Linked DNA regions of Rhodothermus marinus. The protein of the gene in region 1 interacts with the protein of each later gene in a pairwise test. Links are inferred from orthologs where the notes say so. Each region holds a gene or a part of one and is shown on either strand. Other genes may lie near its edges.

The links.
Region 2: the proteins of ftsA (region 1) and GYH26_RS10285 interact in binary tests that used the Escherichia coli proteins (3 or more experiments, as listed by UniProt). The link is inferred for Rhodothermus marinus from one-to-one orthologs.

Annotation. Positions count from the first base shown.
Region 1 is NZ_AP019797.1:3,302,502-3,305,500, forward strand. It holds ftsA (cell division protein FtsA), read right to left. Parts: upstream 2,135-2,999; coding sequence 866-2,134; downstream 1-865. Other genes in the region: ftsZ (cell division protein FtsZ), read right to left, coding at 1-781; GYH26_RS14475 (cell division protein FtsQ/DivIB), read right to left, coding at 2,127-2,948; murC (UDP-N-acetylmuramate--L-alanine ligase), read right to left, coding at 2,935-2,999. UniProt on the Escherichia coli protein: Essential cell division protein that assists in the assembly of the Z ring. May serve as the principal membrane anchor for the Z ring.
Region 2 is NZ_AP019797.1:2,385,645-2,390,026, reverse strand. What follows is about bases 497-3,433. They hold GYH26_RS10285 (rod shape-determining protein), read right to left. Parts: upstream 2,502-3,433; coding sequence 1,491-2,501; downstream 497-1,490. Other genes in these bases: purH (bifunctional phosphoribosylaminoimidazolecarboxamide formyltransferase/IMP cyclohydrolase), read right to left, coding at 2,665-3,433; mreC (rod shape-determining protein MreC), read right to left, coding at 663-1,487; dacB (D-alanyl-D-alanine carboxypeptidase/D-alanyl-D-alanine endopeptidase), read right to left, coding at 497-659. Also shown: more of dacB, read right to left, coding at 1-496; more of purH, read right to left, coding at 3,434-4,263; purN (phosphoribosylglycinamide formyltransferase), read right to left, coding at 4,266-4,382. UniProt on the Escherichia coli protein: Forms membrane-associated dynamic filaments that are essential for cell shape determination. Acts by regulating cell wall synthesis and cell elongation, and thus cell shape.

The sequences.
Region 1 (2,999 bases):
ATAGCCCGTCCAGCAGCGGGCTCGAAATGGCCGCAATGGCCGCCTTTTCGGCCCGGTTCTCGCCCGAGGCCACCGCCGAGCCCATGATCGCCGTGCCCCCGTTCTGCATGGTAGTCTTCACATCGGCGAAGTCTAGGTTGATCAGGCCGTGCACGGTGATCAGATCGCTGATGCCGCGCGTGGCGTTGTAGAGCACCTCGTCGGCCTTCGCAAAAGCTTCCAGCAGCGTGGTATTCTCGTCGGAAATGTCGAGCAGGCGCTCGTTCGGGATGACGATCAGCGTATCGACGTTTTCCTTGAGCAGGGCAATACCGTCGAGGGCGGCCTTCATGCGCTTGGGCCCCTCGCACTCGAAGGGTTTCGTGACGATGGCCACCGTCAGGATGCCCAGCTTCCGGGCGATGGCGGCCACCACGGGCGCACCGCCGGTACCCGTGCCGCCGCCCATGCCGGCCGTGATGAAGACCATGTCATAGCCTTTGAGCGCCTGTTCGATCTCCTCACGGCTTTCCTCGACAGCCTGCGCGCCGACGGCAGGTCGGGCGCCGGCACCCAGGCCCTTGGTCAGATTGCGTCCGACCTGAATCTTCACGGGCGCCTTGTTGGCGGCCAGCGCCTGGGCATCCGTGTTGATCGCGATGAAATCGACACCCTGGATGCCCCGCTCCAGCATGTTGTTGATGGCGTTGCCGCCACCACCGCCGATCCCGACGACACAGATCTTCGCTTCCGGATGCGCCGAGTCGTCGAACGCGAAGCGCGAACTGATGGACTGTTCCATGACTCCCCTCAATTTTTGGTTGTGGTTCAGCTTGTTTATTCCTCAGGCGCCGGGGCGAGCATCCCCGTCGCCATCGTGCCCCGACTACAGTTCGTTGAACCAGGCCTTCATGCGGCTGGCGATCTTGCGCAACAGCATTTCACCCGGCATCGATTCGCCAGCACTCCGGGCGTGGACCTCCTGGCTCAGACCGGGCGACCCGATCAGTTCGGGTCGCAGGCCGTAGAGGACCAGCCCCACGGCCGTGGAAAACTTCGGATCGCTCACCTCGGCCACCATGCCGCCCGAAATCCCCATGGGCGAACCGATCCGGGCTTCCATGCCGAGCACGTCGGCCGCCAGTTCGGCCGTGCCCGGAATGAGCGCGCCGCCGCCGGTGAGCACCACACCGGCCGCCAGATGCCGCGCATACCCGCTCCGCTTGATCTCGATGGCCGCAATCTCCAGAATTTCCTCCATGCGCGGCTGAATGATCTGCGCCAGCGTGCTTCGGCTGATGCGCTTTTCAGGTCGCCCGCCGATGCCCGGAATGGTGATCTCCTCGTCCTCTTCGATCAGATCGACCATGGCCACCCCGAAGCGGCACTTGAGCCGCTCGGCCTGGTCGCGCATGATCCCCAGCCCCTTCCGGATGTCGTCGGTCACCTTGTTGCCGGCCACGGCAATCACGCCGGTGTGCCGGATCGTGTTGTCCTCGAAGACGGCGATGTCGGTCGTGCCGCCACCGATGTCGATCAGCGCCACGCCTATTTCTTTTTCGTCCGGGTGCAGCACGGCAAACGACGAAGCCAGCGGCTCGAGCACCAGGTCGGCCACCTCGTAGCCGGCCTTTTCGACGCAGCGATACACGTTTTTGGCGGCCGACACCAGCCCCGTGATGATGTGCACATTGGCCTCCAGGCGCACGCCGCTCATGCCCACCGGATCGACCACGCCGTCCTGTCCGTCCACGATGAACTCCTGCGGGATGACGTGCAGGATCTCCCGGTCGGCGGGCAGCGCCACATGCGTGGTGTCTTCCAGCAGCCGCTCGACGTCGCGCCGCGTGATCTCGCCGTCCCGGTTCGAGATGGTGATGACGCCGCGGCTCTGGAAGCTCTGGATGTGATCGCCGGCAATGCCCACGATCACCTGGCGCACCTGGATGCCGGCCGTCCGCTCGGCCTCGTGGAGGGCCGCCTGCAGCGAGGCCACCGTCTTGTCGATGTTCACCACGACGCCCCGGTTCAGGCCGTCGGACTCGGCCACGCCGACGCCCAGAATGTTCACCCGATTCGCCTCGTCGGCCGAAGCCACCACGGCACACACTTTCGTGGTGCCGATGTCTACGCCCACAACAATGCGCTCATTCATGGCCCATCGCAGATTTTTGGGTGGACGGATGCGCCTCCTCGCGCACCACGATCTGATTCGCAAAACGCAGGTCGATCAACGAAAACGTCTTGTGTGGTTGCGTCAGCACCGCCTGTTGCCAGAAAGCCACCAGACGACGCAGCCGCCGCTCGAAGTCTTTCCGGCCCAGCCGAACCGGAACGCTGTGCTGTCCGGCTGCCGGCGTCGTGTAGAGCCAGAACTCGCCGTCCGGCGCCCGCACGATCTCCGAGATGAGCGCGCGTGCCGGGTCTTCCAGCCCGGCCAGGGCCGCCAGCAGCACCCGCACCGATTCATCCTCCAGCGGTCGCATCGGATGGGCCGGTCCCTGCACGCCGTAGAGCAGCGGCACGTCGGGGACCGGTCCGCGTCCCGGCGGCATGCCGTAGCCTTCGGCGTCCAGATAGCGCAGGGGACGGCCTCCGGCATCCATCTGAAGCACCACCGGCACCCGTTCTGCCACGGCAATGCGCAGCGTACCGGTGGGCCAGCGCGTGACCGAAGCCGCCTGCACCCACGGATGGCGCGCGACCCGATCGGCAATCAGCGCCGGATCCAGGTCGAACAGCGCCGTGCCGGAATCGACGGCGGCCAGACGCCGCAGCTCTCCGGGATCGGCCTGACGCGCCCCCACGATCTCAATGCGCGTTAGCCGCACGCTCTCCAGCCACAGCCAGGCCACGCCGCAGAGGGCCAGCACCGGCACCCCCGTCACCAGCAGCCGGAGCAGCCGGCGGCGGACACCCGACTTCTTCGTCGGAGTCCTGCGGGTCGTATGTGCCTTACGAGGCGGCATGCGGCAACGCTTCGGTCAGTTTCAGGTAGTCCAGCAGCTCGCGGGCGGCCC
Region 2 (4,382 bases), 920 kb from region 1 along the record:
TGGTTGATCAGGGAGACGTAGGTAGTGGGAGGCTCCCACGTCAGAAGGCCCGGTTCGCCCGGGCGGCGCGCTTCGATCGTGACGTCCACGCAGTTGTCGTTGAACGACAGTGCGCTGATCTCGGCGGCATACCAGTAGGTCAGGTCGTCCCAGCTCCAGCCCGTGCCCAGTGGCGTGTCGTCGAAGTAGTCGTCGTCGCCGATGAGGTCGCCGGCGATCCGGTGGATGCCCCGGCGGCGCAGCGAGTCGGCCCAGGCGCGAAACGTGGCCGTGCGGTCGCCGTCGGTGAAGCGGCCGCCGATGGCGGGGTCGCCCGCGCCACGGACGATCAGGTTGCCCTGGAGCACGCCGTCTATGACGGATCCGTCGGCCAGCAGACGGGTCACGTAGCGGAAGTCGGGACCAAGCTGTTCCAGCGCCGCCGCTGTGATGAACAGCTTGGTGACGGAGGCCGGGGTGAAGTTCTGGCGGGCGTGGCGGGCGTAGAGCACGGTGCTGTCGCGCAGGTCCAGGACGAGCGCGCCCCAGAAGGCCGACTCGTAGTCGGGGGTTTCAAGCAACCGGTCCAGCGTCGCCTGGAGCGGCCGGGGCGACTGGGCATGGACCGGCGCCGGCACGCTCCACAGCAACAGCAGGATCGGCCAGATGCGCAGGCGCATGGCTCAGGGTGTGTCGGTGCTGTTCAACAGCTGGCGTTCCGGGTCGGGCGGCCGCAGGATGACGAACACGTAGGAAGCCTGATCCAGGGGCGAGGCCGGCTCCAGGTAGATGCGCAGCGTGTTGAGGCCGGGCTGGCGGGTGACTTCGGCAACGCGGCCCACCGGAAAGCCCGGTGGAAAGATGCCGCTGTAGGTGGTGGTGACCACCGGCATGCCGGGCTGTACGGGTTCGGTGCGGCTGACGAATTCCATGAGCAGGCGGTCGGGCTGTTCGCCGTCCCAGCGCACGATGCCGGCAGCGCCGATGGGCTGGATGCGAGCCGCCACGCGGAAATCGGTGTTCAGGTAGGGAAGGACGCGGGCATAGTGGGGCGTGGCCAGCAGGACCGTGCCGATGATACCCCGGTCGTCTACGACGGCCATGCCGGGCAGCACGCCATCGTTGCGGCCGGCGTCGATCGTCAGGTAGTTGCGCTGGCGCGTGATGTCGCGTGCCACGATGCGGGCGGCACGGAACGGCAGCGGCGAGAGGCTGTCGCGCAGCGCCAGCAGGCGGGTCAGGCGTTCGTTGGCACTCAGGGCTTCACGGGCGCGGGCCAGCTCGCCCGCCAGGTGGATGTTTTCGGCCCGCAGTCGTTCGTTTTCCTCGAGCGCCCGGAAGTAGTGGCCCGCCCAGGCCAGGCGCGCCTCGGCCCGGGCCGACAGCTCCAGCGTCAGCGCGCGCAGACCCCTGAGCACCGGCTCGTTGTGCAGCAAAAGCAGGGTCAGCGACAGACCCAGCACCACTACCAGCAGCAAGGCGTCAACGAGCCAGTTTGTGCGCGTCATGGCTTAGAGCAGCACCCGCTCGTAGCGATCGAGGTCTTCCAGCACCTTGCCGGTTCCGCGGGCCACGGCCGTCAGTGGATCCTCGGCCACGTAGACCGGCAGCTCTACGCGGTTGCGGATCAGCACATCCAGCCCTTTGAGCAGGGCACCACCGCCCGTGAGCATGATGCCGCGTTCCAGGATGTCGGCGCCCAGCTCCGGCGGCGTGCGCTCCAGGCAGCGCAGCACGGCCGCCGCGATCTGGCTGACCGGCTCGCGCAGCGCCTCGCGCACGTCCTCCGACGAGATGGTGCGCACCTTCGGAATGCCGCTGACCAGATCGCGTCCCTTGACCGACAGTTCCAGCTCCGGGTCCAGCTCGACGGCGCTTCCAATCTCGCACTTGATGCGCTCGGCCGTGCGCTGACCGATGAGCAGGTTGTGATTACGCTTGAAATACTGGATGATCGCGTTGTCCAGTTCGTCGCCGCCGATGCGGATCGACTCGTTCACGACGATCCCGGCCAGTGCGATCACGGCGATCTCGGTAGTGCCGCCGCCGATGTCCACTACCATGTTGCCCACCGGCTCCTCCACGTTCAGGCCGATGCCGATGGCGGCGGCCATGGGTTCGCTGATCAGATAGACGCGCTTGGCGCCGGCGTGCTCGGCCGAGTCGCGCACGGCACGCTTTTCCACCTCGGTGATGCCGCTGGGGATGCAGACCACCATGCGGCGGATCGAGGTGTACCAGCTACGCTGCACCTTCTGGATAAAACCCCGGATCATCTGCTCGGCCACCTCGAAGTCGGCGATGACGCCGTCTTTGAGCGGCCGGATCGTTTCGATCTCGGGGTGCGTGCGTTCGTGCATCTGCAGGGCTTCGCGGCCGATGGCAATGACCTTGCGCGTGCTCCGGTGCACGGCCACGATGCTGGGTTCGTTCAGCACGATGCCGCGGCCCTTGATGTACACCAGGGTGTTGGCCGTCCCCAGGTCAATGGCAACGTCGGTGGCGAAGTTGAACAGCCCCATGGATCTACTGAAGGTTTGGGTCCGGGCCCGCCGGCGCATGGTGCAGGCAGGCCAGGAACGTTAGGACTCCACGCTGGCCTTTCGGCCGGATGCGCCCTTAAAATAGTAAACCGGCGGGCAAATAGATCCGCCCGCCGGCAGAAAAGTGCGAAAATCGTTCCTTTCAGTGGCGGAAGTGCCGGGTACCGGTGAAGACCATGGCGACGTCGTGCGCGTCGGCCGCCTGGATCACCTCTTCGTCCCGGATGGAGCCGCCCGGCTGGATTACGGCGCGCGCACCGCTTTCGACGGCGGCCAGCAGGCCGTCGGCAAAGGGGAAGAAGGCGTCGGAGGCCACCACGCTTCCGGTAAAATCGTGCCCTTCGCGTTTTCCTTTCAGCACGGCGATCTCGGAGGCGTCCACCCGGCTCATCTGGCCGGCCCCGATGCCCAGCGTGGCCCGGTCGCGCGCGTACACGATGGCATTGCTCTTGACGTGTTTGACCACGCGCCAGGCGAAGTCCAGGTCGCGCCACTCGGCTTCGGTGGGAGCGCGGCGGGTCACCACGCGCCAGGACGAACGCAGCGCCTCCAGCGGCGGCAGGGGACCGTCGGCCTCCTGCACCAGCAGGCCACCCACGGCCGAGCGCACGTCCAGCTCTTCCTGCACCGGACGGAGCTGCTGGATGATGCGTCGGTTGGCCTTCTTTTTCAGAAAGTCCAGCACGCCCTCCTCGAAGTCCGGCGCGATGATCACTTCGGTGAAAATCTGGTCGATGGCCTCGGCCGTCTCGCGGTCGAGCGGACGGTTGACCACCACGATCCCGCCGAAGGGCGAGCGCCGGTCGGTGGCGAAGGCGCGCGCGTAGGCTTCGGCGAGCGTGTCGGCCGTGGCCACGCCACACGGGTTCGTGTGCTTCAGGATGGCGCAGGTGGGATCGGCCTCCCGGAACTCGTCGATTAGCCGCAGGGCCGCGCTCAGATCCAGCAGGTTGTTGAAGGAGAGCGCCTTGCCGTGGAGCTGGCGGAAGAACCGATCCGGGTTGCCGTAGAGAGCCGCCCGCTGGTGGGGATTTTCGCCGTAGCGCAGAATCTGAACGCGCGGCAGGTCGATCTGCAGCCGGGGCGGCAGCGGCTCCGGTGCTTCGGGCTGCAGGCGGCGCTCCAGATAGGCGGCAATGGCCCGGTCGTAGGCGGCCGTCCGGGCAAAAGCCTTCTGGGCCAGGCGGCGGCGCGTGGCCAGCGTCAGCGCACCCGCGTGCTGCTCCAGCTCGCCGGCGACGGCGTCGTAATCGGACGGATCGACCACCACGGCCGTGAAGAAAAAGTTCTTGGCGGCGGCGCGAATGAGCGTGGGGCCGCCAATGTCGATGTTTTCGACGGCCAGCGCTTCGTCGTCGGGTGCCTGCTCGACGGCCTGCTCGAAGGGATACAGGTTGACCACCACCAGATCGATGGGCGCGATGCCGTGCCGTTCGAGCTGGGCCAGGTCTTCGGGCACGTTGCGGCGGGCCAGCAGGCCGCCGTGAACAGCCGGATGCAGCGTCTTGACGCGGCCGTCGAGGATTTCCGGAAAGCCGGTCAGCTCCGAGACGTCGCGCACGGCCAGACCGGCCCCGCGCAGCGTGCGGGCCGTGCCGCCCGTGGAGATCAGCTCGATGCCCCGCTCCGCCAGGCGACGGGCGAAGTCTACCAGACCGGTTTTGTCGAACACCGACAGCAGCGCCCGTCGGACGGGCTGCAGGTCCGGAGGGGGCTCGTGGGTGCGCGGTTGATGCAGCATGGCTACGGGTTGTGGGTTTCGGGGGCTTCGGGCAGGATGCGGACGCGGCGACCGTCGACCACCACACGCCCTTCGGCGAACAGCCGCAGCGCCTCGGGATAGAGCCGGTGCTCCACTTC